Regions from separate parts of the Pseudactinotalea sp. Z1748 genome, predicted to be linked through region 1. Evidence: riboswitches for the same ligand, from Rfam matches in the RefSeq annotation. Region 1 holds a riboswitch; the other holds the start of a gene.
The links. A riboswitch is a leader RNA that binds a small molecule or an ion and turns the genes downstream of it on or off. The one in region 1 is predicted to bind FMN.
Positions count from the first base shown of each region.

Region 1 (15,355 bases):
GGCGGTCACCATCAGCACACCGGAGAGCGCGGCCAGTGGCACCTGGGACACCACCCGGGAGGCCAGGTACACCACGGCCAGCAGCGCCAGGGCGTGCACCACCGCGGAGACCCGGGTTCGGGCTCCTGAGCGCACGTTCACCGCGGTGCGGGCGATCGCCGCGGTGGCCGGCATGCCCCCGAACAGGCCCGAGGCCACCGAGGCCAGGCCCTGCCCCACCAGTTCCCGGTCCGCATCGAACGGGCCCACCTCGGACATCGAGTGGGCAACCCGGCCCGAGAGCAACGACTCGATCGCTGCCAGCGCGGCCACCGCCAGGGCAGGCCCGGCCAGCGTCTGCAGGATGTCCAGGTTCACCTCCGGCAGCGTGGGTGCGGTCAGGCCGTCGGGCAGGGCGCCGATGGTCTCCAGCGGCACCGCGGCGACGACGGCGATCACGGTCACGAGCACGATCCCCAGGAAGGAGCCCGGCACCTGCGGCAGCCACCGACCGGTAGCGACCATGATGGCCGCCACGGTGACCACCGCACCCAGGGTCAGGAAGGTGCTGGGCCAGGTGGCCGCGCCGAACGCCTGGGCAGCCGCGACCACGGCGTTGGTGGAGCCGACCGCATCGGAGGCCCCGACGGCGGCAGGGATCTGCTGGGCGAAGATGATGACGCCGATCCCCATCGTGAACCCCTCCACCACGGGCCAGGGGATGTAACTGATGGTGCGGCCCAGCCGTAGGAATCCGGCGATGAGCACCACAAGGCCGGCCATCACGCTGGTGACCACCAGGGCACCGGGACCGTGGTCGACCACGATCGGCAGCAGCACCACCACCATCGCCCCTGTGGGGCCCGAGACCTGGATGTGGGAGCCACCGAAGATCGCGGCCACCAGTCCGGCCACGATCGCGGTGATCAGTCCGGCCTCCGCGCCCGCACCGGAACTCACCCCGAAGGCCAGGGCCAGGGGCAGCGCGACGATGCCGACCGTCAGCCCCGCCATCACGTCGCGTTTCCACGTCCTGCCCAGTCCGGTGTAGTCCTGACGGCTCGGGAACAAGGAGCGCCAGGTGCTCACTCAGCCTCCACCGCATCGGTCGGCCAGACCTGGGCCGTCCCTGCCGGCTTCCGGGGCGGAGCCTGGGGCTGCGACGCCGGTGCGGTGGCCTGTTCGAGTTGGGCGGCGTTGGTCTGCAGGACGTCGGCGAGCAGCAACCGGGCCACCGTGAGCAGTTCGGCGGCTCGCGCGGAGGCGAGCCGGTAGTAGACGTGTGAGCCCCGCCGCTGGGAGGTCACCAAGCGGTGCCGACGCAGCACGGACAGGTGCTGGGACAGGTGCGAGGCCTCCAGGTCCATGTCGATCAGCATCTGCGCCACCGAGACCTCGGGGTCGGCGGAGAGGAGTTCAAGGATCCGGATCCGAAACGGGTGCGCCAAACCCTTGAACAGGTCGGCTTTGATCTCATACAGCGGCTGATCCCGTACCGCGAACCCCACACTGCCTCCAGGATGATGACTTGACTATTCCATCATATCGGTCCTGTCAACCGGATCGAGGGGCTCGCGGCTCCAGGCGGTCCCCGTTGACCTACAGTCGACCGCGTGCCGACTCCCACCCTCCGCGAGCGACTGGAGCGCGGGCAGGTCTGGATCTATCTCGGCTTCGCCCTGCTCGGTCTCGGAACTGGCAGCCGGTGGCCCCAGGCCGGCCTCGTGCTGGAGATCGCGGTCTGGCCGACGCTGGCCCTGCTGCTCTATGCCACCTTCACCCAGGTGCCGCTGCGCTCCATGGCAGCGGCATTCGCCGATGGTCGATTTCTCGGGTCCGCACTGGCCGGCAATTTCCTGATCATGCCGGCCCTGGTATGGCTCATGCTGCAGTTCACCCCCGCCCACGACGCGCTGCGGCTGGGACTGCTCCTGGTGCTGCTGGTGCCGTGCACCGACTGGTTCATCACGTTCACGCAGTTGGGTCGCGGTGACACACCGGCCGCGATCGCGCTGACGCCGGTGAACCTCCTTCTGCAGTTCCTCCTCCTACCTGCCTACCCGTGGCTGATGGCCGGTACCCGGATCAGCGCCGCACTGGACATCGCCGACCTGTGGCCGGCGCTGCTCGTGGTGCTCGGACCGCTGCTGGCTGCGGTGCTGACCGAGCCGGTGCTGCGCCGGCGCCGTGATGGTGAGCAGATCCGGAACATCCTGGGACACGCCCCGGTGCCCCTGCTGGGATTGGTCATCCTCGCCGTCGCCGCGGCCCACACCGATGCCGCACTCGGGGCCGCCCACCTGGTGCCGGTCGTCGTCACCGTCGCCGCGGTCTTCCTCGCCGGCGCACTGGTGGTGGCCAGGGTCAGCACCCTTCTCCTCGGCCTGGCTCCGGCGAGGGGTCGCACGTTGGCCTTCACCCTGGCCACCCGGAACTCGTTCCTGGTGCTACCGGTGGCGCTGGCGCTTCCGCCCGGGTGGGAGGTGGTGGCGCTGGTGATCGTGATCCAGGCGCTGGTGGAACTGTTCGGCATGATCGCCTGCCTGTGGCTGGTGCCCCGGCTGTTCCCCGACACCTGACCGGTCCGCTACCCGAACACCGCCACGCCGAGTCGATCCCGCAGCGCCACCACGGCTTCACGCAGTTCGGCCCCGCCCTCCACCCGGTAGGACAGCGGGATGCGGGCCAGCCACTCCGCGGCGTACATGTACGGGTCGCTGGTGGTCCCGCTCAGCAGGCACCCCTCGGCATGGTCATCGAGGCGGCCCATCGCCGGATGCGCCCACTGCTTCACTTCGTCCGGCGGATGGTGGAAGACCACCCGCGTCTCGAACGGCCAGCCCAGGCCGAGGTTCTCCTCCAGCTCGGCCACGGGGTCCAGGTCCTGGCGCGGTTCGAACGTGAACGTGCCGGGCTGCACCTTCAAGATCCGGTCCACCCGGTAGGTGCGCACCGCGCGCACGTGGTGGGCGAAGCAGAGCAGGTACCAGCGCCCGAACCGCACCACCACCGACCAGGGGTCCACGTCGGCGTCCCACTCCCGGTCCGGGTTGCTGCGGTAGGTGATCCGGGTGCGCTGGTGCGCTGCAGCAGCGGCGATCAGCGCACTGGCGATGGCCGGGTCAGCCTGGGCCTGATAGGGATCCGGTGCAGCCGCGGCGTGGGCGCGCATCTCCCCGGCCTGGCGGCCGATCGCCGGGGGTAGCGCCCGGATCACCTTGCCCAGCGCCTGGCCCACCGCGTCGTCGTCATCGGTGGCGGTGGGGTGGCTGTCCAGCACCGCCATCACCAGCGCGAGCGCCTCGAGTTCGGTGAACGTCACCGGCGGCAGCCGGGTGCCGCGGCCCAGCCGATAGCCGCCGTAGCGGCCGCGGGTCGCTTCCACCGGGATCCCGGCCTCGCGCAGGATGCCGATGTAGCGCCGGGCGGCGCGTTCGCTGACATCCAGCCGCTGGGCCAGCTCCTCGGCGGTCACCCCCGGGCGGGCGTGCAGGATTTCCAACGCGCGCAACGCACGGGCGGTGGGGCTCAGGTCGGTCATCGGACCACGGTAGTACCGCATCTAAGGAAGGCGGAAGTAGATCGTCCGGAATGGCTTCTACGGTGGTCAGTAACGAAGGAGGAGTCATGGAACAACTCAGCAATGCCGCACTCGGCTTGCACGTGGTGCGCACCCCGGCCGACCCACCGGAGTGGGACCTGATCCGGCCGCGGAGCGCGTCGGCCCGCCATTCCGGACGTCGCCGCAGGCGTGGCACCCGCTCGGCATGAGCGGGGCCCGGTTGTGACCGATCTCACCGATCGAGACCTGGCCGGCGCCACCCTGGAGCGGGTGAACCTGCGCGAGGCACACCTGACCAGGGTCCGGTTCACCGACGCCCGGATGCGCTCGGTCGACTTCTCCGGCGCGGACATCCGCGGGTCGCTGTTCGCCGGGACCCGGGTGCGCGGTGCCGAACTGGTCGACGTCACGATCGATGGTGAACTGCGCAACGTCGTGATCAACGGTGTCGACGTCGGCCCCCTCATCGAGGCGGAACTCGACCGGCGCGAGCCCGAGCGCACCCTCCTGCGGGCCAGCACTCCGGAGGAGTTCGGCCGGGCCTGGACCACCCTGGAGCGCCTGTGGCAGGGCACCATCGAACGCGCACGCACCTTCGATGAGGAGATCCTGCATCGCAGCGTCAATGAGGAGTGGTCCTTCATCCAGACCCTGCGCCACCTGAACTTCGCCAATGCCGCCTGGGTGGATCGGATGATCCTGGGCGAGCTCTCCCCCTGGCACCCGCTCGACCTGCCCTGGGACGAAGCGCCCGGCTGGGACGGAATCCCATGGGACCGCCAGGCCCGTCCAACCCTGGACGAGGTACTGGCGGTCCGGGACCAGCGCACCGCCTCGGTGCGCCGGGTGATCGAGGACCTGACCCCGGAGCGGTTGGAGGCGACGGTGACCCGCACCGAACCGGGCTGGCCGCAAGCGGAGGACTTCCCGGTCAGGACCTGCCTGTGGATCGTGCTGGTCGAGCAGTGGGAGCACCGGCGGTACGCCGAACGTGACCTGGATATTCTGGCGAACGAGGAGGGATGAGCATGGACATCGTGTTGATCGCCGGGCTGTGGCTGGACGCGAGCGCCTGGGACGAGGTGGCCGGCGAACTTCGACGACTCGGCCACCGCCCGCACCCGGTGGCGCTCCCGGGACAGACCAGCGGCTCCGCCGGGCAGCAGGCCACACTCGCCGACCAGGTCGAGGCAGTGCTGCAGGCGGTGGACGCCGCATCCGGTCAGGTGCTGGTGGTGGGGCACTCGGCCGCGTGCACCCTGGCCTGGATCGCCGCCGATGCCAGGCCGGAGAAGGTCGCCACGGTCGCGTTGATCGGCGGCTTCCCGACCGCTGACGGCGGAACCTACGCGGACTTCTTCGAACCCACCGACGGGCAGGTCCCCTTCCCCGGCTGGGAAGCCTTCGAGGGCCCCGATTCCGCCGACCTGGACCAGGCTGCCAAGGACCGCTTCAGCGCAGCGGCGATCCCGGTGCCGGGCGCCGTCACCAAGGGCGTGGTGCACCTGCGCGATGAGCGCCGCTACGCCGTGCCGGTGGTGCTGGTGTGCCCGGAGTACAGCACCGAGGACGCCAAGGCGTGGCTGAAGGCCGGTGAGATGCCCGAACTGACCAAGGCCGAGCAGGTCGCCTTCGTCGACATCGACTCCGGGCACTGGCCGATGCTGACCCGGCCCGGGGAACTCGCGCAGATCCTCTCGACCCTGACCGGGTAGGTCCCTGCGCGCGGTAGCGTGATCGCGTTGGCCACCGGCCGGGTCACCATCATCCGGAGCAGGTCAAACCTGGTAGGCGTAGGTCGCCCCCTCCCGCGGGCCACCGGCGCGCAGCCCGCCCCCGTAGGGAGCGGCGTTCAGGACCGTCGTGCCCCGGTACCCATCGCCTCGGCGAAGGTGATCGTGTACGGGTCGTGCAACTGATACAGCGGCAGGGTATCCAGCCCGAGCCTGGTGATGGACTCCTCGAAGGAGCGCATCACCCGATCCCGGCCGAAGATGCCGGTACCGGGCTCTGCGTCAGCCTTGGAGACGATCTGCTTGCCCGCCGGCACGCCGCCGGCCTCGGTGATCGCCTTGCCCAGGATCACCTCGCTGCGACCCCCGCCATAGGCGTTGGAGGCGCCGGTGAGCAGACCCTTCGTGGTGGGAGTACGGCACCGGCCAGTCTGCCGGCCCGACCCCGAGCGCTGCCGTCATAAGACGGGCGCGACAAATTGGTACAGTCACCGCTGTATAGTCATCAGGTGCTGACTGTTGCCGACCATCTCGACGTCATGAACCGGGTGGGCCGGGCCATGGCGGACCCGACCCGGTCCCGGATCCTCCTGACGCTCCTGGACGCGCCGAACTACCCGGCCGCGCTGGCCCGCGATCTCGGGCTGACCCGCTCGAACGTGTCCAACCACCTCACCTGTCTGCGCGACTGCGGCATCGTCGTCGCCGAACCGGAGGGCCGCCGGACGCGGTACGAGATCGCCGATCCACACCTGGCCCGCGCCCTGACCGTCCTGGTCGAGGTGACGCTGGCCGTCGATGAGGACGCACCGTGTATGGATGCCGCCTGCCCCGTCCCGGACTGCTGCGCCGCGAGGACCTCATGACCGCTGCGGTCACCGCCGCGCGCCGCATGAGGCTCCATCGCCGCGTGCGCTTCATCGTCGCCTTCACCATTACCTATAACGTCCTGGAAGCCGTCGTCGCGATCTGGGCCGGCGCCCTTGCCTCCTCCACCGCTCTCATCGGCTTCGGGCTCGACTCGGTCATCGAGGTCCTGTCCGCGGTTGCGGTCGCGTGGCAGTTCACCCGCGAGCACCCTGAACGCTGGGAGAAACCGACCGTCCGCGCCATCGGCATCGCGTTCTTCGCCCTGGCCGCCTACGTGATCACCGACTCGGTACTCTCCCTGGCCGGAACCCGGGACGTCGATTCCTCCCCGTTGGGTATCGGCATCGCGGCTCTGAGCCTGATCGTGATGCCGGCGCTGGCCTGGCTGGAGCACCGAACCGGCCGTGAACTGCAGTCCAAGAGTGTCATGGCCGATGCCAGGCAACTCGTGCTCTGCGTCTACCTGTCCGGCACGGTGTTGATCGGTCTGCTGCTCAACACCCTGTTCGGCTGGGCCTGGGCCGACTCCGTCGCGGCCTTCGTGGTCGCCTTCCTGGCGATCCGTGAGGGCATCGAGGCGTGGCGCGGCGATGTGGAGTCACCCGTCGAAGTCCTGGAGGAGATGACCCGCGACGGCCCGGCCGGCGACACACGCCGTCAGCGCGACTGAAGCGACGGAGCGGGCGGCTCCCTCCTGACCTGGTCGAGTCGGCGAATGGAGAGTACCGTCGCAATGGCTGCCTGAGCTGCTTCGGCTCCCTTGTCCTCTCGCGAGTTGGGCAGTCCCGCCCGGTCCAGGGCTTGCGCCTCGTCGTCGGTGGTGAGCAGTCCGAAGCCGACTGGCACACCAGTTCGTACTGTGACGTCAGTGAGACCGTTCGTCGCGGCTTGGCAGACGTAGTCGAAGTGCGGGGTTTCCCCTCGGATCACGACGCCGAGCGCGACGACTGCGTCCGCGCCGGCCCGAGCGGCGGCAGCGGCAGCCACCGGGAGTTCGAACGAACCGGGAACCCGCACAAGAGTCGCGACAGCACCGGCTTCTTGCGTAGCGCGGAGGGCTCCGGCGATGAGGCCCTCCATCACCGTGGTGTGCCACTGCGCGGCGACCACCGTGACCGTGAGGCCTGCGCCGTCGGGTGTGATGGTAGGCGCTCCTGCACCGCTCATGACAGGTCCTCCGTGGCGTCCGTTCCGCGTTCGGCGGGGTGGGGAGTCGTTGTGCCGCCCATGCGGTCGTCCAGACTCGGCAGATGGTGGTTCATGGCCGTCCTCTTGGTTTCCAGGTAGCGATGGTTATCGGGTGTGTGACCCACGTCGAGCCCGAGCGCGGCGCTCACCTCGATGCCGGCGTCGGTCATGCCGGTGACCTTGGCCGGGTTGTTCGTGAGCAGCCGGATCCTGCGCATCGTGAGGTCGGTGAGGATCGCCGCGGCCGCGCCGTACTCGCGCGCCTCGGCGGGATGGCCCAGCCTGAGGTTCGCCTCGACGGTGTCGGCCCCGGCATCCTGCAGCGCGTATGCGGCGATCTTCGGGAGAAGCCCGATGCCGCGGCCCTCATGACCACCGAGGTAGATCACCGCGCCGCCTTCCTCGGCGACCCGGGCCATAGCGGTGCGCAGTTGCTCCCCGCAATCACACCGCGCGGATCCGAGCGCATCCCCGGTGCGACACTCGGAGTGCAGGCGAACGAGTGGGTCCGGGCGCGCGGCGGTGGCGCTGTCATGAACCGGGGCGGGCGCGGTGAGGGCGAGATGCTCATCCCCGGTGCGCAGGTCCGCATAGGCGTGAACGTCGAATACCCCGTGCGGGGTGGGCAGGCGGGCGGTCCCGCGGGCGCGGACCCGGATCGAGGTGTGTGCTGGTGGAACCGCAGGCCGACCCTCGGCACTCCGGTAGGCGATGAGGTCGGCGATCGTGAGTAGGGCGAGGCCGTGCCGCCGCGCCAGGACCGCCGCCCGGGCACGGTTGGTCATCGTGCCGTCGTCCTCGACGAGTTCGGCGATGGCTGCCACGTCACCGACGCCGGCGAGGCGGCACAGGTCAACAGCGGCCTCTGTGTGTCCGGGCCGCTCCAGGACGCCGCCGGGCACGGCGCGCAGCGGGAGGACGTGACCGGGCCGGATGAGGTCGGCTGGACCGGCGGCCGGGTCGGCGAGCACTCGCAGGGTCGTTGCGCGATCCGCCGCTGAGATGCCGGTGCCCACGCCGCCGGAGGCATCGACGGACACGGTGTACGCCGTGCCGCGCGGGTCCTGGGTGCGGCGCACCATGACCGGCAGCTCCAGGTGGTCGGCCCGATGCTCGGGAAGCGGGGCGCACAGGTAGCCTGAGGTGTGCCGGATGGTCCAGGCAACCCACGCGGTGGTGGCCGTCGCCGCGGGAAGGATGACGTCGACCTCGTCCTCCCGGTCCCGGTCGTCGGCTACGAGAACGGGGCGCCCGTCGCGCAGGCACGCCAGAGCGGCGTCGACGCGTTCCCGGTGCGCCGAGACCGCGCCACCCGAGGGCTCCGATCGCGCAGGAACTTTCGTGACACTCACGCGCCGGCCCTCACCGAGAGTAGCCGTGCGACGTACTTGGCGACGACGTCGACCTCGAGGTTGACCCTGTCCCCCCGAGCCAGCGTACCGAGGGTGGTCCGCTCCAGAGTCGTGGGGACGAGCGCGACTCCGAAGGCCTCCTCGCCGGCCCACGTCACCGTCAGCGATACCCCTTCGACGGTGATGGATCCCTTCTCGGCCACATACCGGGCGAGGGCGACGGGCATCCCGAGGTCGACCTCGTCCCATCGGGGGCCGGGTCTGCGCTGCAGGACCGTGCCAACGCCATCGATGTGCCCCTGGACGACGTGGCCGCCCAGCCGAGCATCCACCCGAACTGCCCGTTCGAGGTTGACCGGGTCGCCGGGCCCCAGCGAACCGAGGGTCGTGCGGCGCAGCGACTCGGGCATGATGTCGGCTGTGAAGCCGCGCTCGTCCAGTTCGGTGACAGTCAGGCATGTCCCGGCGACCGCGATGGAGTCGCCAGTGCGCAGGTCCTCGAGGACGGTGGTCGCGGTGACAGCGAGAACGGCGGCGCCGTCAAGGTCGGTCCGATCGTCAACGGTTCCGACCTCCTCGACAAGTCCGGTGAACATCGGAGAACTCCTCAGTGTCGGCGGGTGACGACGAGGATGTCCTCACCCAGGTGTTGTGCTTCGGTCGTGTGTCGGCGGTGCGCGTCGGCGAGGGTTGATACACCCAGATCGGGGACGGCGGCCAGGCCCGCGCCGAGCAGGACCGGCGCAAGGTAGGTGTGCAGTTCGTCCACCACGCCAGCGCGCACCGCCGCCCCGAGGAGGGTCGGGCCGCCCTCGAGCAGGACGCGGCGCGCGCCGACATCCCAGAGCCGCGCGAGGACCGAGGGGATGTCGCGTGTCGTGAGGTGGAGCCAGTCCCCCGGGCCGTGGCGGATCGCTGCTGAGGCGGGCACGGAGCGATTACCGACGACCACTCGCAGCGGCTGGTGGTCTGCCGGCGTGCCGTCGGCCCGGCGAGCGGTGAGCGCGGGGTCGTCGGCGATGACGGTGCCTGTGCCCACAACGATGGCGTCCACGTCGCCGCGCACCGCGTGGGCATGGTCGCGGGCGACCGGTCCGGTGATCCACTTCGAGGTGCCGTCGACCGCCGCGACCCGGCCGTCCAGGCTGGCCGCCATCTTGCCCAGGACCCACGGCCTCCGACGCTCCACGGCGGTGACCCAGGCCTCGGTGAGTGCTTCGGCACCGCGCACGACGTCGTCGGGCACCTCTGCCTCCCGTGCGGTGCGGACCTCCAAACCCTGCGACCGGAGCCACCGTGCGCCACCGGCGGCGGCCGGATCGGGGTCGCGGACCGCATACACGACCCGGGCGATCCCCGCTGCGTGCAGGGCCTGCGAACAGGGCGGGGTGCGTCCCGTGTGGTGACAGGGCTCCAGGGTGATGACGGCGGTCGCGCCCCGGAGCGTGGCACGGTCAGCTGCCGCCACGGCGGCGGCCTCTGCGTGTTCGGTCCCGGCACCGTGGTGCCAACCCTCAGCGAGGACGGCGCCCGAGGAGCCGATGATGACGCACCCCACGCGGGGGTTGCCGCCGCGCTGCGGTCCCCGCCGAGCGAGAACGAGGGCGCGCTGGAGCGCCCGGTTGATTGCGTCGTCCGGCACCTGGTCTCCTCTTGCCTCGGTGTGAGCCGGGTGACTGAGGACGCACAATGCCACTGGCGCCGTCGTCGTCCGACGGCGCCAACAGTGCTGCCTCCCATCCGGACTTTCACCGTCGGTCCCGGAGTTCCACCAGGTCAACCGCTTGTCATCAGACGCGCGGGTCGCGGACTGTCACCGCCGGCTCGGAATTTCACCGACCCCGGAGCACGTGTTGCTTGGACGATAGCCAAGCACACTTCCCAGCGACAGCCAAGCCGCCGTGCTGCGGCCTGGCGTTATCGACCAGGTGGGACCGCCCGGGCGGCGGCCCGGGCCGCGTGCGGCAATGCCTCGAGGATGACGTCCACAGCGTTGTCGTCGTGTGCCGCGGTGAGGAACCACGCCTCGTACACGCTCGGGGGCAGGGCCACCCCCGCCTCGAGCATCGCCTGGAAGAATGCCGGGTAGCGCCACGCCTCCTGCGCCGTGGCATCGCCGTAGTTGTGGATGCCGCCGGTTGCGGCACCCTGACCGAAGAACACGGAGAAGAGATTCCCCGCCCGGTTGATCACATGCGGCACACCCACCGCGGAGAGGGCCTGCCCGGCAGCCTGCGCGATGATGCCCGCCACCCGGTCGACGTGCGCGTAGACGCTCGCGTCGGCGAGCCGGAGCGTCGCGAGCCCGGCCGCGGTTGCCAGCGGGTTCCCGGAGAGGGTGCCGGCTTGGTAGACGGGCCCGGTCGGGGCAAGGAGTTCCATGAGTTCTGTCCGACCGCCAACCGCGGCCAGCGGCATCCCGCCGCCGACGACCTTGCCGAACGTCATGAGGTCCGCGGCCCAGGACTCCTCGGCGCCCTCGAGCCCCCACCAGCCCGCCGGACCGACGCGGAATCCGGTCAGCACCTCGTCGAGAACGAGGAGCGCGCCGTGCTGCGCGGTGAGACGCCGCAGGGCCGCATTGAATCCGGCAGCGGGCGCGACAACGCCCATATTGGCCGGTGCGGCCTCGGTGATCACGCAGGCGACCTCCTCGCCGCGCTCGGCGAACACCGCTTCGATCGCGGCGATGTCGTTGTACGGCACCACGATCGTCTGTGCGGCGCTTGCCGCCGGGACCCCGGCGGAACCGGGTAGGCCGAAGGTCGCCACGCCCGAGCCGGCCTCGGCGAGCAGGGAGTCGACGTGACCGTGGTAGCAACCGGCGAACTTGACGACGAGGTCACGGCCCGTCGCGCCCCGCGCGAGGCGCACCGCCGTCATCGTTGCCTCGGTTCCGGTGGAGACCAGGCGCACCCGCTGCGCCGGGGGCACCCGTTCGCGGATGGTCTCGGCCAGCTCGATCTCACCGAGGGTTGGCGCACCGAAAGACAGCCCGTCAGCCGCGGCGTCCTGGACGGCAGAGACGACCTCGGGGTGCGCGTGACCGAGCAGTGCCGGCCCCCACGAGGCCACAAGGTCGACGTAGGTGCGTCCTTCGACGTCGGTGATGCGGGCACCGGAAGCCGCGGCGACGAAGCGGGGGTTGCCGCCAACGGAGCCGTAGGCACGGACCGGGGAGTCCACGCCCCCGGGGATGACGCCGAGCGCCCGGGTGAACAGATCATCATTCGTTGTCATTTCTCTCCTTGCCCTCCGCCGGCGGTGAGCCAGCCCGCCACCTCGGTGGCCCAGTAGGTGGCGATGATGCCGGCTCCCGCGCGGCGGATGGAGGTCAGCGTCTCGAGGATGGTGCGGTCCCGGTCCAGCCAGCCGTTCGCCGCAGCCGCCTCGACCATCGCCAGTTCGCCCGACACCTGGTAGGCGGCCACCGGGATGTCAACGGCCGAAGCGACGTCGGACAGAACATCGAGGTAGCCGAGCGCCGGCTTGACCATGACGACGTCGGCGCCCTGCGCGAGGTCCAGAAGCGCCTCGCGCGTGCCCTCGGTGCGGTTCGCGAAGTCCATCTGGTAGGTGCGGCGATCGCCACGGAGCCTGGAGTCCACCGCCTCACGAAAGGGCCCGTAGAAGGCGGAAGCATACTTCGCCGAGTACGCGAGGATGGCGGTGCCGGTGGCTCCGGCCTCGTCCAGCGCGGCACGACAGGCAGCCACCTGACCGTCCATCATGCCGGACAGACCCAGAACATGTGCGCCGGCTTCGTGCTGGGCGAGCGACATCTCGGCGTACCGCCGAAGCGTCGCATCGTTATCGACCGAGCCGTCCGCCGCCAGCACACCACAGTGCCCGTGGTCGGTGAACTCGTCGAGGCACAGATCGGAGATGATGACGACGTCCGCGCCCACCTCCTCCCGCAGCATCGCCAGGCCACGGTTGGCGATCCCGTCCGGGTCCGTAGCGCCCGATCCGTCGGCGTCGCGGACGGCGGGTACTCCGAACAGCATGATGCCGCCGACACCTGCAGCGGCGGCGTCGTGCGCCGCGGCGCGCAATGAGTCCGCGGTGTGTTGGACGACCCCCGGCATCGAGGAGATCGGACGCGGCTGCGTCGCGCCCTCGGCGAGGAATACGGGCAGCACGAGGTCGGAGGGCGAGAGGCGGTGCTCGGCGACGAGTCGGCGCAACGGGGCGCTGGCACGCAGGCGCCGCGGGCGGTCGGCGGGCAGGGGCATGGGGGACATCAGTGGTCGGCTCCTGGGTCGGGGTGGCGGTGACGGAGTGAGTGGACGGCGGCCGCGATGAGGCCTGCCGGGGTCGCCTCCGGTGCGACGCCGCCGACCCGCAACCCGGCCTGCTCGGCGGCGCGCCGGGTGGGGTCACCTATGACGGCGATGGCGGTGGAGGAGGGCGGCGGACCGAGAAGCGTCACGAGGGCGCGAACCGTTGAGCCCGCGGTGAGGAGGATCACGTCGGGCCACGGTTCGGTCAGCCGTGCCCGCGCAGCGGCGTCGAGGTCCGCGCCCTGGGTGGTGTAGACGTCCCGGCGGTCCACGTCCCAACCCCGCTCGCGCAGTCCCCGGACCAGTTCCGGCGCGGCGAGGGCGGAGCACGGCAGGAGCACGCGACCGCCGCCGCCGGGATGGGGGAAGCCGGCCAGGAGCGTCCTGGCCGACTCCGGGGCGGTGGCGCACAGGTGGGGCGGGTGCCCGATGCCGGCGAGCGCGGCGGCGGTGGCGGGGCCGACGACGGCCAGTCGGGTGCCGGCCGCAACAGCACGGCGGAGGCGCTCCCCGAGCGGTGTGCCGGTACGCGCTGCGTAGTCCGCGAGCACCGAGACCGTGCGAGCAGAGGTGAGCACCAGCCACGCAGCACCGCCGAGTGCGAGAGCGTGCTCCAGCACGGTGTCGTGGGCCGGCACGGTCTCGGTGAGTGCGACGGTCACGGGCACGGCCCCGGCCTCCTGGACCGCGCGCGCGATCGGGTCCTCGGCGCCGGCCCGCGGGACGAGCACTCGCAGGCCGGAGAGCGGCGAGCCCGGACCTGGGGAGTCTCTGCTGACCGAGGCCTCGGTCACGGGGTTGCTCTGGTGAGTTCGCCGGCACCCTGCCCGATGAGTTCGGTGCCGAGTTCGTGGCCGAGTTCGCGAGCGCTCGCCAGCACATCATCACGCCGGCCCGTGAGGTCCACCGACGTCGTCCCGGACGAGCGCAGCACCCGTCTACCGTCGATGGCCGCCGCAACCGCCTCGAGCCTGAGCGTCTCGCCGTCCAGCGTCGCGAGCGCACCGACGGGGGCGGCGCAGCCGGCCTCCAGGCTGGCGAGGAGTTGGCGTTCGGCGGTGACTTCGATCAGGGTCGGCAGATGATCCAGGGCCGCCAGGGCCCGACCCAGCGGCTCAGGCACCTCGGCGCGGGTCTCGATGGCGAGCGCACCCTGACCGGGAGCCGGCAGCATCACGGCCGGGTCGAGGACGTCGGTCGCGCGGGCGGCGAGCCCGATGCGCGCGAGGCCGGCGAGCGCGAGCACGACGGCGTCGAGATCGTCCTCGGTGCGAGCAAGCCGGGTTGGGACGTTGCCGCGGATGTCGACGACGTCCAGGTCCGAGCGGGCGGCGCGCAGTTGGGCGGCTCGGCGGGGGGACCCGGTTCCGACACGGGCGCCTCGCTGCAGTGTGGCGAGGGTGCGGCCCTCCCGTGCGCACAGCGCGTCCCGGGCATCCGCACGAACCGGAACGGCGGCGATCCGTAACCCCGGGGCAGGCGCCGTGGGGAGGTCCTTGAGCGAGTGGACGACGACGTCGACCTTCCCCGCACCCAGCGCCGCGCGCAGCGCTCCGGCAAAGACGCCGGCACCACCGAGCGAGGCGAGGGACTCGGTGCGGACGTCTCCCTCGGTGCGCACGATGCGCAGCTCGAAGGGCCCGGCGCCGGCGGCAACGAGGTCGTCCGCGACGCCTCCGGCCTGGGTGCGGGCGAGGTCGGAGCCCCGGGTGCCCAGCACCCAGGGACTCGAGTCGGAGGTGGCGCTCACAGTGCCACCCTCTCATCGGAAGGCCGTGCAGCCGCGCGAGGGGCGGGCGCGGTGGCCGGGCTGCCCAGCATCGGGGCGAGCGACCGCGACCGCGTCACGACGGCGGGCAACCCCGTGCCCGCGACGAGCCCGCCGGCAAGGTGAAGACCACGCCCGGCCATCGTCCGGGACAGGTCGAGCACCGCATCTCGAACCTGCGGATCCGCCGGAACGAGCGCTCCGGCGTGGTGGACCACCGTGCTGTCCCGCACCTGGTCGGCCCGAAGATCGGTGCCGAGCAGGCGGGCGGCGTCCGTGACGATGTCGAGGGAATCGAGGGGTGGTTCCTGCCCCGGCCGGCCGTAGGAGAGTCGGATCACATGCCGCCCTGGCCCGGCGGCCCGGGCGGCCCAGTCCCACTTCGCGGTGACGTGGGTCAGCGCTTTGGCCCCGGGCACACCCTCTGCGGCGATGACTCCGCTACCTCGGGGGGCCTCGTCAAGTTCTGGAGCGTCGAGGAGTAGCGTGATGTGGGTCGTCGGCTGACCCGTGGTCGTCCGCAACGCGTGGGTGTCGACGTGCGGTTCTAGGAGCGCGAGGGTGGCGACCCCGGACGTCGCCACGACGACGTCGCGCGCCTCCGGGACGTCCGTGCCGCC
Region 1 covers NZ_JBMPQB010000005.1:75,701-91,055, reverse strand. Annotated here, with positions in the region: gene ACO0LU_RS12090 (SulP family inorganic anion transporter) at 1-1,068, opposite strand, end outside; gene ACO0LU_RS12085 (ArsR/SmtB family transcription factor) at 1,065-1,487, opposite strand; gene ACO0LU_RS12080 (arsenic resistance protein) at 1,593-2,558, shown strand; gene ACO0LU_RS12075 (helix-turn-helix transcriptional regulator) at 2,567-3,520, opposite strand; gene ACO0LU_RS12070 (hypothetical protein) at 3,607-3,750, shown strand; gene ACO0LU_RS12065 (DinB family protein) at 3,764-4,567, shown strand; gene ACO0LU_RS12060 (alpha/beta fold hydrolase) at 4,564-5,256, shown strand; gene ACO0LU_RS12055 (aldo/keto reductase) at 5,394-5,672, opposite strand; gene cmtR (Cd(II)/Pb(II)-sensing metalloregulatory transcriptional regulator CmtR) at 5,784-6,140, shown strand; gene ACO0LU_RS12045 (cation diffusion facilitator family transporter) at 6,137-6,814, shown strand; gene ribH (6,7-dimethyl-8-ribityllumazine synthase) at 6,802-7,311, opposite strand; gene ribB (3,4-dihydroxy-2-butanone-4-phosphate synthase) at 7,308-8,684, opposite strand; gene ACO0LU_RS12030 (riboflavin synthase) at 8,681-9,280, opposite strand; gene ribD (bifunctional diaminohydroxyphosphoribosylaminopyrimidine deaminase/5-amino-6-(5-phosphoribosylamino)uracil reductase RibD) at 9,292-10,326, opposite strand; FMN riboswitch at 10,409-10,536, opposite strand; gene hemL (glutamate-1-semialdehyde 2,1-aminomutase) at 10,602-11,924, opposite strand; gene hemB (porphobilinogen synthase) at 11,921-12,919, opposite strand; gene ACO0LU_RS12010 (uroporphyrinogen-III synthase) at 12,928-13,761, opposite strand; gene hemC (hydroxymethylbilane synthase) at 13,758-14,717, opposite strand; gene ACO0LU_RS12000 (protoporphyrinogen/coproporphyrinogen oxidase) at 14,714-15,355, opposite strand, start outside.

Region 2 (15,355 bases), on a different contig from region 1:
CGTCCCCGGTGTGCCGGTCGGTTCCCATCAGCAACGGAACGTCGCCGGCCCGGAGGACCTCCTCGACCCCGGCACCGGCGATCTCGTCCACACGCGGGTTGTAGTCGGAGGAGTTCTCCGGCCACACGATCAGATCCAGTCCCTCTCCGTGCTCAGCGAGGAGGTTGCGCGTGCCGGAGACGTGGTTGTCCAGCACCTCCCGGGCCTGGGCGAAAGCGTCCAGGCCCGGGGTGGCCACGTTCCCCTGCACCGCCCCGATCCGCAGGGTGCCCTCCTCGGCCTGAGTGGGCAGCGGGATCAGCGCCGAAACACCCACCAGGGCGAAGGCGGCGACCAACGCCCCCGGCCCGCGCACCAGGTCCATCCGCGCCAGCCGCACGACCGCACTGGCCAACAGGTACCCGATGCCGACCACCGCGGCCGAGACCAGCGGCGCACCCGCTACCGAGGCCAGCGCGAGCAGTGGGCCGTCTGTCTGGGAGAAGCCGAGGCGGCCCCAGGGGAAGCCACCGAAGGGCCAGACCTGGCGCACCTGCTCGGTGATCACCCACACCAGGGCGAACGGGATCGCGGCCATCAGGTGCAGGCGTTGCATGTGCGAGCCACGCCGGACCCACACCCAGATCGCCAGCCCCGCGCCGGTGATCAACGACTGTGACAGCGCCAGCGCCACCCACGGCACCGCCCCGACGGCGTAGTTGGCCCACCACACGTGCGGCAAGAAGAACCCCAGGCCCCACACGGTGCCCATCGCGAAGGCCCACCGGGCCGAGTCCCTCCGGATGGACAGCACCAGCAGCGCGACGCCGACGAAGGCCAACGGCCAAATGGACCGGTCCGGGAAAGCCGCGTCGGTGAGCACGCCGCCAAGGGCGGCCAGCAGCGACGCCGGGAGTCGGCGGGAGGTCGTGTGGGGCACCACCTGAGGATACGTCGTCGGTGCGCACCGGGGGGACGGCCAGCAGGAGCGCGCCGGTGCAGGGGCACCGACCGGCCCGCACATCCTTCGGTCCGGAACCGCAGGAGGGTTCACGTTTTCTATGGAACGTGCGGGCCTGGTCGGTCACTGCCTGCCTCAATGGGTCCCCAGCAGTACCAGAGAGAAGATACCTGCCCGACCCGGTTCCGCCAACCTGGTGTTCGTGCAGGTCAACAATGTCCACGCAGGTCAGGACGGGCGCAGGAATCGTGATCTGTCGGCGTGTCGCCGGATGGCGTGGCCCGGTGCCCCGGGCGGGCGGGATGTCACCAGGTGCCGTGGGCCACGATGCCCCGGCGAACCGTCCGGATCGCCTCGCGAGCGTTGGTCCTCAGATCCTCTTGCGGGGCAGCATGGGTCAACTGGTCGAGCACGTCCAGGACCTGCTTCGCCCACCGCACGAAATCACCGGCAGCGAGTTCGTCGGCTTCCAGCACATCCTCCAAGCCGCGGCCGGAGGCCCACCGGTACATGGCCCGGACCAGGCCCAGGTCCACCGGCTCGGTAGGGCTGAGGCCGCGATCCGCCTCTGCTGCGGCGATCTGCCGGGCGATGCGCGCGGTCCCGGTGACAGCCAGCGCCAGCACACCGTCGGGTGGGCCCGGGATCGGTGGTACGGCAGGTTCATCCGAGCGTGACTGGAAGAGCACGCCCGAGACCACCGCAGCCAGTTCCGCCGGGTTCAGCCCGTCCCACAGTCCTGAGCGCAGGCACTCAGCCAACACCAGGTCCTTCTCCGAGTACAGCCGGCGCAACCACGACCCCTGACCCGTCAGGCTCCACTCATCGTCCTTGTGCCGCAGATAGCCCAGCGAGAGCAGGACGTCACAGACGCGGTCGAAGTCGCGGGCGATGGAGGAGGTGCGGCCCTCGATCCGCTTCATCACACCCTCGTGCTCGCGGCGCAGTTTGTGCCAGCGTTCGAACCACCGGGCGTGTTCCTCCCGGTCCGAGCACCCGTGGCAGGGGTGGGCACGCAACTGCTTCTTCAGCGATCCGAGAGTGTCATCGGTGGCAGCGGTGGAAGGAACCTTGGCGCGGGCCTTCTTCATCGTCGCCGGGTCATCATGGGCCAGTGCACCCAGTGCGGTGCGCATCGCCGAGCTCACGTCCCGCCGTTCCGCGGGCTTGCGCGGGTTGAATCCCTTCGGGATGCGGATCCGGGTCACCGCGGTGGTCCCGTAGGGCAGGTCCGCACCGGAGAGCTTGCGCAGTCGTGCATCGGCGGTGATCACCGACACCACCGGCCCGTCCAGGCTCGGAGCCGAGGGGGCCTCCAGCACCACCACGTGCCCGGAGCGGCGCCCGGAGGGCACCTGGATCACATCCCCGCGCCGCAGTGTGGCGGCTAGGTCGGAGACCGCCTGGCGCTGGGCGCGCGAACGCGCCCGGGACAACTCCGACTCCCGGTCCGAGATCGACCGACGCAGGTCCATGTACTCGGCGAAGTCCCCCAGGTGGCAGCGCATGGACTCGGCGTAACCGTCCATCGCCTCGGTGAGCCGCCGGGCCCGGCGGGCCAGTCCCACCACGCCGCGGTCAGCCTGGAACTGGGCGAAGGAGGTCTCCAGGACCTCCCGCGCCTGGGCGTAGCCGGCGCGGGCGATCAGGTTGACAGCCATGTTGTAGGTGGGCCGGAAACTGGAGCGCAGCGGGTAGGTGCGCCGGGAGGCGAGGCCGGCCAGCGCCACCGGGTCCAAACCGGATGAGTACAGCACGACGGCGTGTCCCTCGGTGTCGATACCGCGTCGCCCCGCTCGGCCGGTCAACTGGGTGTACTCCCCCGGCGTGACTTCGGCATGGGTCTGCCCGTCCCACTTGGTCAGCCGTTCCAGCACCACGCTGCGGGCCGGCATATTGATCCCCAGTGCCAGGGTCTCGGTCGCGAACACCACCTTGACCAGCCCGGCGGTGAACAGCGCCTCCACAGTCTCCTTGAACACCGGCAGCATGCCGGCGTGGTGCGCGGCGATCCCGTTGCGCAGCGCCTGGGACCAGGACCAGAAGTTCAACACCTGCAGGTCCTCGGGAGGAAGGTCGGCGCAGCGTTCCTCGATGATCGCCGCGATCCGCTTCTCCTCCGCCACGGTGGTCAATCTGATCCCACTGGCCTGGAGCTGGGCCACCGCACCCTCACAGCCGGCCCGGGAGAAGACGAACACGATGGCCGGCAGCAGTCCGGCGCGGTCCAGTTGCTCCACCACGACCGAACGCGGCGCGGGGCGCACCACCGGGCCCCGGGGACGACGGCCCGGGTGGCGGTTGCGGCCGCGGGAACGGTGGTCCCGAGGCCGTTCGGCGGTGCGGATCGCCTCGATCAGATCCGGGCTGATGGGCGGGTCCACCCCCGGGTCCGTGGGATCGACGTCGTGGGCGTACAGATCGTGCATGCGTGAGCCGACCATGACGTGCTGCCACAAGGGGACCGGACGGCGCTCGGCCACGATGACGGCGGTACCGCCCCGCACAGCGGTGAGCCACTCGCCGAACTCCTCGGCGTTGGAGACCGTCGCGGACAGCGAGACCACTTGCACGTCGCCGGCCAGGTGCAGGATCACCTCCTCCCAGACCGGGCCGCGGAACTTGTCCGCGAGATAGTGCACTTCATCCATCACCACGAACCCCAGGCCGGCCAGAGTGGGTGAGGAACCGTAGAGCATGTTCCGCAGCACCTCGGTGGTCATCACCACCACCGGCGCCTCGGAGTTGATCGAGGTGTCCCCGGTGAGAAGTCCGACCCGTTCGGTGCCGTACTCGCGGGCAAGATCCAGGTACTTCTGGTTCGACAGCGCTTTGATGGGGGTGGTGTAGAAGGCCTTGCGACCGGTGGCCAGTGCCAGGTCGACCGCGAACTCCCCCACCACCGTCTTGCCCGCCCCGGTGGGGGCAGCCACCAGGACTCCGTGTCCGTCCTGAACCGCCAGGCACGCCTCGCGCTGGAAGTCATCCAGTTCGAACTCCATCCGAGCCTCGAAGGTTCCGAACTGGCTACGTTCGATCCGTGCCCTCGCCCGTGCGGCGGCATATCGTTCGGCAGGACTGGCCATACTCACCACCCTAAGTGCCGTGGCACCCCGCTGCCGTGCCCGTAGCGCCCGAGCGGCTTCAACGCCGGTGTGCCGGGCGCCGTGGCGACGATTCCGGGCTGGGTGCCAGCAACGGCACCGCCCGAGGCAGCACCTTCGCCGTCAGCGGCAATGCGAACAGGTCCTCTCCGTCGCCGAACGCTCGCGGCGGGGGGACCTCTCCCCCGGGCTCGAGGGTCACCTCCCGCGCCCGCACCACGTGTACGGCCGGGTGCGACAGGTGCGTACCGTTGTACAGGCGCGGGAAGATCCGAAGAATCTGGCGCCGGTTCAGCGTGTCGGCGATGACCACCTCCATCAAGCCGTCGTCGAACTCGGCGTTCGGGGCGATCTTCAGGCCGCCACCGAACGTGGGCCCGTTGGCCAGTGCCACCAAGGTGGCGAACTGGGTGCGCACCTGCCCATCGATGGTGATCCGGTAGTGGTACGGCGTGAAGGTCGCCAGTTCCGCCACCACTCCGCGCAGGTACCGCGCCGCACCACCGGGCCAGCGGTAGGTGTTCGCCCGGGCGTTCACGGCCGCATCCAGGCCCGCGGAGAGCACACAGGCCGTCCAGCGCGGTACCCGGGCCGGAGCGACGGTGGAGTTAGTCGCGATCGCGTCGATGTACCGGGGTCCCTCGGCCACGGCCTGCAGGATCATCCGTACTGCGCCGGGTACGTCACCGACCGGGACGCCCAGCGCGCGGGCCAGGTCATTGCCCGAACCAGCCGGCACCAGACCGAGCGCGACACCGGTACCGGCGATCGCGTTCACGCCCAGGTGCGCCATCCCATCACCACCGACCACCACCAGAGCGTCGACGGTGTCCAGGGCGGCCCGGGCCCGGGCCAGGGCGTGCTCGGCGTCCTGACCGCTCAGGTCCACCGTACGGACGCCGTTGGCGCTCAACGTCGCCATCACCTCGAGGCCCCGTGCCTGCGCTCGCCCGTTCCCGGCGGTCGGGTTGATTACCACACCGACGGTGGTCACACGGGTGCCCTGCAGCCGGGAACGGGCCCACTGGGCTGGGGACGACTCACGCCGGGGCGGTGCCCGAACCGGTCCCGCGCGGAAGTTCCTCAACCGGGTCGTCCGCGGCGGTCTCTGCTGCACCGCCCCCGGCTATCTGGCCGGCCGGTTCGACCGACCCCTCACCCACGGTGCCACCGCCGCCTGGTGCGCCGTCGTCGTCGCGTGTTCGGCCTTGTGCTGGTCCCTCGTCCCCCGGCCCCTCGGCCGCTGAGTCGTCCGCGGCGGCCTTCTTGTCCCTGCTGCGGTCGCGCAGCACGCACACGCCCACCGCGATGAAGTACAGGATGATCACCGGGATAGCCATCAGGATGAAGGTGACCGGGTCAGCCGTGGGGGTCGCCAGTGCGGCGATGACGAAGATCAGGATGACTGCCCAGCGCCACCCCCGCAGCCACGTGACGCCACGCACCACACCGAGGAACGTCAGTGCCACCATGATCAGCGGCAGCAGGAAGGCGAACCCGAAGATCAGCACGAACTGCATGACGAACTTCAGGTAGACGGTGGCGTTGATGAAGTTCGAGGCGGTATCGCCCGAAGGGGTGAACTGGGTGAGCAGCCGGACCGTGTTGGGTAGGGCGATCCACGCCATCGCCACCCCGCCGACGAACAGCGGGACACCGGCGCCCACGAAGCCGACCGTGTAGCGCTTCTCCTTGGTGGTCAGGCCCGGGTTGATGAAGGCCCAGACCTGGTACATCCACCACGGGCTGGACAGGATCAGGCCCAGCGTCAAGGAGACCCGCACCTTCACATCCAGTGCGGAGGTGACGTCCTGGAAGTTCAGTTGCGCGCTCAGGCCCTCGGCCTGGAGCCGCTCGATCGGCTCCTGCATGATCACCAGCACCTGATCGGACAGGAACCAGCCCGCGATGGCGCCGACGAGGACGCCCACTGCACCCAGAATGAACCGCCGCCGCAACTCCTTCAGGTGGGCGGACAGGGACATCCGTCCCTCAGGGTCGCGGCGCCGGGTGTTGCGCTGCGCCACTCCTACTTCGGAGGCTCAGCGGGTGAACTGGTGTGCCGGGTTGCCTGCGGTGGCTGGTACGTGCTCGCCGTGGGCTGGTCGTAGGAGATGGTGGCGGTACCGGAGTCTTGCTCGGACTTGGCCTCACCATCTTCCTGGAGTTCGTTGACCTCCTTCTTGAAGATCTTCAGCGACTTGCCCACGCTGCCGGCCAGGGCTGGGAGCTTGTTCGCCCCGAAGAGCAGCACGATGACCAGGAACAGGACGACCCAGAAGGCCGGATTGCGCAACATAAAGGATCCCTCCACGACGAGGCGTATTTCCACCCAGTCTACCTGCCGAGTGTATCCCCCGTTGACCGGTGCCGTCAGTGTCGCTGAACGAACACGTCGTGAACTCCCCGGCCCGCTCCTACCCCGACCGCTCCGGCAACGCCGGTCTCAGAACGGCTGACCCAGTTCCCGCCATCGGGTGTAGGTACGGGCTCTGCGCTCGGCCTTGCGATCTCGCCGGATCTGCCTGACCTCATGACGCAACCGCGCGAATCCCTCGCGCTGGGCGGCATCGGCGAAGACGTCCGAGGTGAACACCGGGTCGGGGTGGGCCTGCTGCAACTGCGCCACCTGCACCGCCAGGCGACCGGTGACCTCTGCGGCCCGGCCGAACTCGACCAGTAGCGGCTGGATCGAGCCCCGCCACAACCGCCATCCCAGGTAGGCGAGGAAGGCCAGCGCGCCCAGGATGAGCACCGTCCAGATCGCGAACCACATATCCCGCAGTCTAGGCGCCCCCGGCCATGCGCGGGTCCCACCGCTACTGACCGGTGGCTGCCGCGTCCTCGTCGTAGGCTCCCAGCGCCTGGCGAGCGAAGGCGGACAGTTCCGCGGCGACCTCGGGCGGGCTCACCGCCAAGACGTCGGGGCCGAGGGATAGGACCAGGTTGCGCAACCAGGACGGGTCCACCACATCGATCTGTACGGCGAAGCGGCCCTCGCCGAGTTCGGTCACCCCGGCCACCTCGAACTGTTCGGCTACCCACCGGGCCCGGGACGCCAGTTCCAGGCGGACCCGCCAGCGCGCGCTGGCCAGCTCCGGATCGGGTGTGTCGGCGGTGTGCAGGTCGGAATGGTCGGCAGCCGATGCCTCCAGGACCTCCAGGTCCAGGATGCGGTCCACCCGGAACTGGCGCAGGTCCTGTGCGCGGTGGCACCACGCGTGCAGGAAGTAGCGCTGGGAGTCGGTCAGCAAGCGCAACGGGTCCACCGTGCGATGCGAGACCACGTCGGCAGCCGAGACATATCTCAGGTGAAGCTGGCGGCCCTGTTCGATCGCGATACGCACCTGGTCCAGCCGATCATCGATCCCGTCGGATCCGGACCGGCCCGTGCCTACATCGATAGACCGGGCCGCGTGCGCGGCGCTCCCGGCAGCGGCGGTGAGCTTCTCCAGCGCCGAGGCGACCACCTCCTGCTCCCCCGCCCCCGCGGTCTCGGCCAGGGAGCGCAACGCCACCAGCAGCGACACCGCCTCGACGGCACCGAGTCGCAACGGGGTCTCCATCCCCTGGGGCTCGATCAGGGTGAGGATGTTGCGCTCATGATCATCGGCGGCGAAGTCGATCAGGTCGTTGTGCTGATACCCCGGAGTACCGGAGACCCACAACGTGTCCACGTCCTTGAGCACCTGGGCCTCGCTGACGCCGAAGTGCTCTGCGACCTGGGCCACCCTCACCCCGGGGTGATCGTCCAGATAGCTCACCAGAGCCAGCAGACGCACCACCCGGTCCGCGGAGTTCTCAGCCCGCACGGGGTACTCCGTCCTGCCCGGGGTGGACGTGCGCGATCGCCCGGAGCCGTCGCAACACCGCTTCGCGCACCTGCGGCGGATCCAGCACCACCACGGCCTCGCCGTACCCGGCGAGCTCCTCCGCGATCAGTTCGGGGTCGGCAGCGTCGATCTCCAGCACCTCTCGCCTCCCCTCCGGGTCCGGCTGCGCGGGGGCGGTGGCCCTGACCCGCAGCGCTGCGGCCCGCTCGGGCAGTACCCCCACCCGGACCCGGGTGCGCGGGGCCTGGTCCCGGCCAGCCTCCGGGCCGGGGATGACGACGACACCGGCCGGCCCTTCCCGGTGCACGCGCCCGGCAATACGGGAGAGCCGGAAACGGCGCTGGGCGTCCCGGTCCCGGTCGAATCCGACCAGGTACCAACCCCGGTCCTTGGCGAACAATCGCCACGGCTCCACGGTGCGCCGGGCCACGGTCCCGGTGTTGGCCGCCCGGTAGTCGAACTGCACGGCCTGGCGGGCCATGATCGCCTCCAGAAGTTCGTCGAAGGCAGCATCGGGGCCCCGTACCCGGAGCGCCAGGGCGGGCTCCAGTTCCTGGGCGCTGGCGCTGGTGGCCCGCAGTTTCGTCAGGCCGCGCTGGGCCTGGGCCGATAGTCGCGAGTCCTGCCACACCCGGGCCGCGAGCGAGAGCACCCCCACTTCCGCCGGGGTGAAGTCGACCGCCGGCAGTGCGTAGGCGGTGGTGTCGATGCGATAGCCGACATCATCCTCGTGGGTCGGGTCCGTCAGCGTGACCAGGGGCACGCCCAGGCTGCGCAGGGTGTCCTTGTCCCGCTCGAACATGCGCTCGAAGGACTCATCCGACCGGGCATCGGCGTACCCGGCCACGCCCGCACGGATCTGCCCCTTCGTCATCCGGTGGGTGGTGTGGGACAGCGCAATCACCAGCGCCAGCAGCCGTTCGGCGGCGTCCAGGCGTGCACTCATACCCCCAGGCTAATGCCGAACCTGCGGGTGGAGCACCGCAGCCCTGGCTCGAAACCGTGCCCGTGAGGCGCCAGTGCGCCGGTCATCACAGCCCGGGAGCGCCGGGAAGCGGGTAGGTTGCCCAGGTGATCACGTGGCGCGAGGGTGTGGTGACCGAACTCGGTCGGGCCTGGACCGGGTCGATCGAGGTGCAGGTGAGCGTGGGCGATGAGACGCTACGCGCCCTCGCCTACCCCGATCTGGTGGGACATCCGCGCCCGGGCGACCGGGTGCTGCTGAACACCACCGCCCTGGCCCGCGGCCTGGGTACCGGCGGATACGCCTTCGTGGTGGCGCTCCCGGATCGGTTGCCCCCGGATCCACCGCCCGGACCCGGCCACATCATCAAGTCCCGCTATACCCCGCTGCAGACTATGGTGCTCGCGGCCGATGAGCAGGAGTCCCCGTTCCATTCCCAATTGGCTGACGCGGCTGACCTGAACGGTCTGCCGGTGGTGGTGGCGGACCTGCACTCCGCCCTCCCGGCGGTGCTGGCCGGCGCCCGGTGGGCGGCCGGACAGGCCGGTGCAGCCAGGCCCAGGGTCGCCTATCTGATGACCGACGACGCCGCGCTGCCGGTGTGGTTCTCCCGCGCCGTGGCAGGCTTGCGCGAGGCAGACTGGCTGATCGGGACCATCTCGGTGGGGCAGGCCTTCGGCGGAGACCACGAAGCGGTGAACGTTCACACCGGCCTCCTGGTCGCCCGGCACGTGCTGGGCGCAGATCTGGTGGTCGTGGCCCAGGGCCCCGGGAACGTGGGTACCGGGACCGCCTGGGGCTTCTCCGGGGTGGCCGTGGGCGAGGCCCTGAACGCCGCCGCGGCTCTCGGTGGCGCCCCGGTGGCGGTGTTGCGGGTCTCCGGCGCCGACCGGCGCACCCGTCACTACGGCATCTCGCACCACTCCCTGACCGCGCTGACCAAGGTGGCGCTGCGTCCGGTGCACATCCCGGTTCCGGTACTGCCGGCCGCGTTGGCCGAGGTGGCCGATCGAATCCAGGAGCAGTCCGGTGCGCTGACCGCGGCGGGGCACCGCCTGTATCCGGTCGGCACCGACGGGCTCTCCGAGGCGCTGGCGCAGAGCCCGGTACCGCTGTCCACCATGGGACGTGGGTTGGACCAGGACCCGGCCTCATTCCTGACCGCGGCGGTGGCCGGGGTCCTCGCCCACACCCTCAGCGGCGGTGACCAGGGCCGATAACCGGGCGGCCTCCTGGCGGGCGTAGGTCCCATCGGCGCGCTGGACCGCCATCACCGACAACGTGGTGCCGTCAGCGATGTCCAGTTGGACCCAGGACCGGTCCCCGAAGTGCACCGAGACGATCCGCTGCCAGGGCAGGTGGTGGCGCAGCACGATGTTGTACACCCGCAGCCCCTCGGTGTCGGGGACGGCGCGGATCGCCAGCACCCGGAGCAGGAAGCTCACCACCAGGGCCAGCACCAGGACGACCGAGAGGATCTGGGCGGAGTAGTCACCGGAGAACTGCACCAGACGCACGATGATTGCTGCGGATCCGGCGATGCAGGCCACCAACAGGATGGGGATGATCACGCGCGTGGCGCGCGGCCGGAAGGGCCGGTACGGATCGTCCTGGCGGGACATGGTGCGTTGCGACCTCCTGCTCCATCGTGCATCCGTGGCTGCCGGGACGCATCCGCAGCGGCCACCTGCTCGTGCGCAGCCCGGGCGGGATGGTGCCGCTAGATCCTGCTGGCGTGGATGGAGGTCACGATGATGGCCCGGGCACCCACCTCGTAGAGCTGATCCATGATCTGGTTGGTGCGGTCCCGCTCCACCATCGCCCGGACCGCCACCCACCCCTTGTCGTGCAGCGGCGAAACGGTGGGTGATTCGAAACCGGGCGTCACCGAGACCGCACGCTCGACCACGCTGACCGGGCAGTCATAGTCCATCAGGACGTACCGCTGGGCCACCTGCACCCCGTGCACGCGACGATCCAGGACCACCAGCCCGGGAGCCTCCGGCCCGGCCGGGCGGATCAGAACCGCCTCGGACTGCAGGATCGGCTCACCGAATACCTCCAGTCCCGCGGCTCGGAGCGTGGCCCCGGTCTCGACCACATCGGCCACTGCATCGGCCACCCCGAGGCGCACGGTCGACTCGATCGCCCCGTCCAGCCGGACCACCTCGGCCTCGATGCCCCGGGCCCTCAGGTGGTCATCGACCAGGGTTGCGTAGGAGGTGGCGACGCGTTTACCGGCGAGGTCGGCCACGGTTGCGATCTGGTCGGCCGGGGCGGCGAACCGGAACGTGGAGCCGGCGAAGCCCAGCGCACGGTGTTCCACCGCGTCCACCCCGGAGTCCAGCAGCAGGTCCCGGCCCGTGATGCCCGCGTCCACGGTTCCGGCCCCTACGTAAACCGCGATGTCGCGGGGCCGGAGGAAGTAGAACTCCACGTTGTTGTCGGGGTCGGGCAGCACCAGTTCGCGTCCGTCGCGACGCTGGCGGTAGCCGGCCTCACGGAGCATGTGGCTGGCGGGCTCGGCGAGAGATCCCTTGTTCGGGACGGCGATTCGCAGCACGCGTCTCTCCTTGGTCAGCGCCGGGTGGTCACAGGTGGCGGTAGATGTCGGACAGGGTCAGCCCGCGGGCGAGCATCAGCACCTGAAGGTGGTAGAGCAACTGGGAGATCTCCTCCGCGGTGCGTTCGGCACTCTCGTGCTCGGCCGCCATCCAGGCCTCGGCAGCCTCCTCGATGACCTTCTTCCCGATCGTATGCACACCGGCATCCAGGGCCGCCACCGTGCCCGAACCTGCCGGGCGGTCGGTAGCACGTTGCTGCAGTTGATCGAACAGCTCCTCGAACGTCTTCACGGAAGCCCAGCCTACTGCGCTCAGCGCCACTGCGTGGTGTAGGCCTCATCTGCTGGGACGGGCTCGTCGAGCAGTCCCACCTGGTCCATGAACTCGGCCATCTCCTCCCACGCCTCCGGGTCCTGCGCGCCGAACTCTCCGGTGCCGTAGAGCTCGACCATCGCCTCCGCGGTGAGCAGTGCCGCTGCCTCATCCTGGTCGGTCATGGTCCCGGGGATGTGCGCGCTGGCAGCGTCCACGGCTACCTGCGGATCGGCGCGGATGTCATCCACCGCTCGTTCCACAGCCCGGATCAGACCGGGTCCGGCCTCGGAGTGGTCGTTGAGCCACTCCTGCGAGGCACCCAGTCCGACGCTCACCAGAGGGAGCACGTCGGGATCAGCGATCGTGCGCACCGGGAAGTCGGCGGTGGCGAAGGCAGCGGCGTCGGCGGTGACGAAGCCCACCACGGCGTCCACGTGACCCTCGGACAGCGCGTTGAACAAGGTGAAACCCACGTGCTCGATGTTCACCTCATCCTCGCTCAGACCGGCGCGGTCCAGGTAGCCCAGGAGCCCGAACCAACTCTGTCCGAAAGGCCCGGGAACCCCGAGGTTGCGCCCGGCCAGATCAGCGACCTCGGTCAGTTCGGAGTCGGCCGGCACAAAGATCTGCACGGGGTAGTCCTGGTAGATGGTGGCCAGCGACACCACGTCGGTGCCGTGGCTGACCGCCTGCAGGATCTCATCGTTCCCGGCGATCACCACGTCCTCCTCTCCCGCTTCCAGAGCGCCGAACAGCGACTCCGAGGCGCCGTGGTGGCGCAGGTCCACCTCCAGACCCTCGGCCTCGAAGTATCCGGCGTCCTGCGCCAGGTAGAACGGCGCGAACTGCACATCGGGGATGTAGGTCAGCCCGATGGTCACCTCGGTCGACTCCGCGGCGTCGGGTTGCTGCCCGGCGCCGGCTCCCTCCACATCCCCCGGCCCGGACTGTCCGGCGCAGCCGGCCAGCACGGCGACGGCGAGTGCGGCCGCAGCGATCGTCCCCCGGGCGCGGGTGGTACGCCGTCGGACCCGGTGGCCGCGGATGCGGGGGCGGGAGCGGCGGAGGGCGGCGGGTGCGTTCATGGTTCTCCTTACCAACGCAGTCGTCGTTCTAGGTAGCGGATCGCGAAGAAGAAGGTCATCGCCAACACGGACAGTGCGATGAGGACGGCGAACAGGCCGGCGGTGTCCTGCCGGTCCCGGTAAACCGTGAGCAGCATCCCCAGACCCTGACCGCCCATCACGAACTCCCCGACCACAGCGCCGGTGACGGACAGGACGAAGCCGTTACGTACCCCGGCGAGCAGGGACGGCAGCGCCAGCGGTGCCTCGATGTGCCAGAGCAACCGGCCCCGGCCGGCTCCGTCCACCCGGGCCGCATCGATGACATCGGGGTCCAGCGTGGTCAGGCCGAGGGTCGTGTTGATCAGGATCGGGAAGAAGACCAGCAGGGCACACAACAGAGCGATCGGCACCAGGCCGTACCCGATCCACAGCACCAGCAACGGCGCCAGCGCCACGGCGGGGATCGCCTGGGTCGCGGCAACGTAGGGTCCCAGGGCGGCGGAGACAGCCGCCGAGCGGGCGATCAGGTAACCCAGCGGCACCGCGACCATGAACCCGATGAGACACCCCAGCAGTGCCTCGGCCATGGTGGTGGTGGCGTATCCGGCCAGGCCGCCCTCACGCCACTCGGTGAGCAGCCGCGGGCCCAGGGCGCTGGGCGCTGGCAGGGAACGGGAGTCCAACGACCACGCGAGGAGTTCCCAGCCCAGCAGCACCGAGATGCCGGCCACCACCGGGGCCAGGACGCTCAGCGCGGGTCCTGCTCGGGGCGCCACCAAGGTGACGGTGCTGCGGGCCACGGCGGCCTCTCCTTCCCAGGCGTGACCCGGGGTCCGCCTGGGTTGCGCGGCGCAACCTCGGCCGGCGCCGATACGTATCGGCGCCGCGTGCATCCTCCCATCCGGACTTTAACCGTCGGTCCCGGAATTCCACCAGGTCAACCGCCCGCCGCACGAATGCGTCGGCCGGGTCGCGGACTATCACCGCCGGTTCGGATTTTCACCGACCCCGGAGCACGTCTCTTGCTGGCCTTAGTGTGCCACATCCGGGTCCGGTTGTGCCCGCACGGCGCTTTCCCCGGGAGGCCCGTCAGGCCGGGTAGGCGGCGGTGGCGAGGTCGCGCAGGGCGGCGATTTCCGCGTTCGGGTCCGCGGCCCGGTACACCGCGGATCCGGCGACGAACATGTTCGCACCGGCGCCGGCGGCCTGGGCGATCGTGTCCCGGGAGACGCCGCCGTCCACCTGCACCCACACGTCCAGGCCGGCTTGCTCGATCGCACGTCGGGCCCGGGTGATCTTCGGCAGCATCGAACTCAGGAACGGCTGGCCGCCGAACCCCGGTTCCACCGTCATCACCAGGACCATGTCGAACTCGCCGAGTAGGTCCAGGTAGGGCTCCACCGGGGTGTCGGGTTTCAGCGCGATCCCGGCGCGCGCACCTGCTTCACGCAGCCGCCGGGCCAGCCGGATCGGGGCGACGGACGCCTCGGCATGGAAGGTGACCGAGGCCGCACCCGCCTCGGCGAACTGCGGCGCCCAGGTGTCCGGGTCCTCAATCATCAGATGAACATCGGCCGGGGTGGAGACGTGCTCCAACAGTGCCCGTACCACCGGTAACCCGAACGTCAGGTTCGGGACGAAGTGGCTGTCCATGACGTCCAGATGCACGAAGTCGGCGGCGCTGATCCGTTCGACCTCCTCGGTGAGGCGGGACAGGTCCGCGTTCAGCACACTTGGTGAGATGAGGATCGCCATGGCTCGCCAGCCTACTTCCTCGACCGGCACCTCATGGCCGTGGCCGTCACCGCCGGATCAGTGCCAGGAACATCGCGTCGGTGCCGTGCCGGTGCGGCCACAGTTGCGCCATCGGCCCGGTGAGGTCACCGGGCGGGGTGACCGAGACCCGGCCGAGCGCGGCAGCGGCGTCCAGCAGCGTGGCGCCGGGGAAGTCTCGCAGCACGTCGGTGACCACCACACTGGTCTCGGCCATATGCGGGGAGCAGGTGACGTAGGCCACCACTCCCCCGGGACGGACGGCGCGCAGGGCCGAGGTGAGCAGTTCGCGCTGCAGGGTGGTCAGTGCGGCCAGGTCCTGCAGGGTGCGACGCCACCGGGATTCGGGCCGACGGCGCAGCGCCCCCAGGCCGGTGCACGGCGCATCGACCAGGACGCGGTCGTACCGACCGGGCTCGGCGGTGCCCACGTCGCGACCATCACCGGTGCGCACCTGAAGTCCCGGCAGTACGCCTCGCACCGCCCGCACCGAGTCGGCCACCAGCGCCGCCCGGTGCGGGGCCAGTTCGTTCGCGGTGAGCACGCCTTCGGGCGCGCGTTCGGCGAGCAGGGCGCCCAGGAGTGCGGATTTCCCGCCCGGGCCGGCGCACAGGTCCAGCCAGGTGGAGTCGGTGCCCTCCAGATCGGTGTCCGCAAGGGCCAGGGTGACCAGTTGGCTCCCCTCGTCCTGTACGCCGACGGTGCCGGCGCGCACGGCGGCCAAGGCGCCAGGGTCCCCGGAGGCCAGCATCTGCGCCGTCGGCGCCCACCGGCCCGGTGTGGCGGTGTCGGCAG
Region 2 covers NZ_JBMPQB010000003.1:350,885-366,239, forward strand. Annotated here, with positions in the region: gene lnt (apolipoprotein N-acyltransferase) at 1-919, opposite strand, end outside; gene ACO0LU_RS08990 (DEAD/DEAH box helicase) at 1,246-4,026, opposite strand; gene ACO0LU_RS08995 (diacylglycerol/lipid kinase family protein) at 4,085-5,038, opposite strand; gene tatC (twin-arginine translocase subunit TatC) at 5,085-6,071, opposite strand; gene tatA (twin-arginine translocase TatA/TatE family subunit) at 6,074-6,343, opposite strand; gene ACO0LU_RS09010 (hypothetical protein) at 6,491-6,820, opposite strand; gene ACO0LU_RS09015 (helix-turn-helix transcriptional regulator) at 6,864-7,856, opposite strand; gene ACO0LU_RS09020 (helix-turn-helix transcriptional regulator) at 7,846-8,823, opposite strand; gene ACO0LU_RS09025 (DUF3866 family protein) at 8,949-10,061, shown strand; gene ACO0LU_RS09030 (PH domain-containing protein) at 9,993-10,463, opposite strand; gene hisG (ATP phosphoribosyltransferase) at 10,562-11,404, opposite strand; gene ACO0LU_RS09040 (phosphoribosyl-ATP diphosphatase) at 11,433-11,696, opposite strand; gene ACO0LU_RS09045 (ABC transporter substrate-binding protein) at 11,717-12,805, opposite strand; gene ACO0LU_RS09050 (ABC transporter permease) at 12,814-13,587, opposite strand; FMN riboswitch at 13,672-13,807, opposite strand; gene rpe (ribulose-phosphate 3-epimerase) at 13,877-14,542, opposite strand; gene ACO0LU_RS09060 (RsmB/NOP family class I SAM-dependent RNA methyltransferase) at 14,589-15,355, opposite strand, start outside.
Region 2: it holds a riboswitch for FMN, as region 1 does, so the genes downstream of both, ACO0LU_RS09050 (ABC transporter permease) here and ribD (bifunctional diaminohydroxyphosphoribosylaminopyrimidine deaminase/5-amino-6-(5-phosphoribosylamino)uracil reductase RibD) in region 1, are expected to answer to the same signal.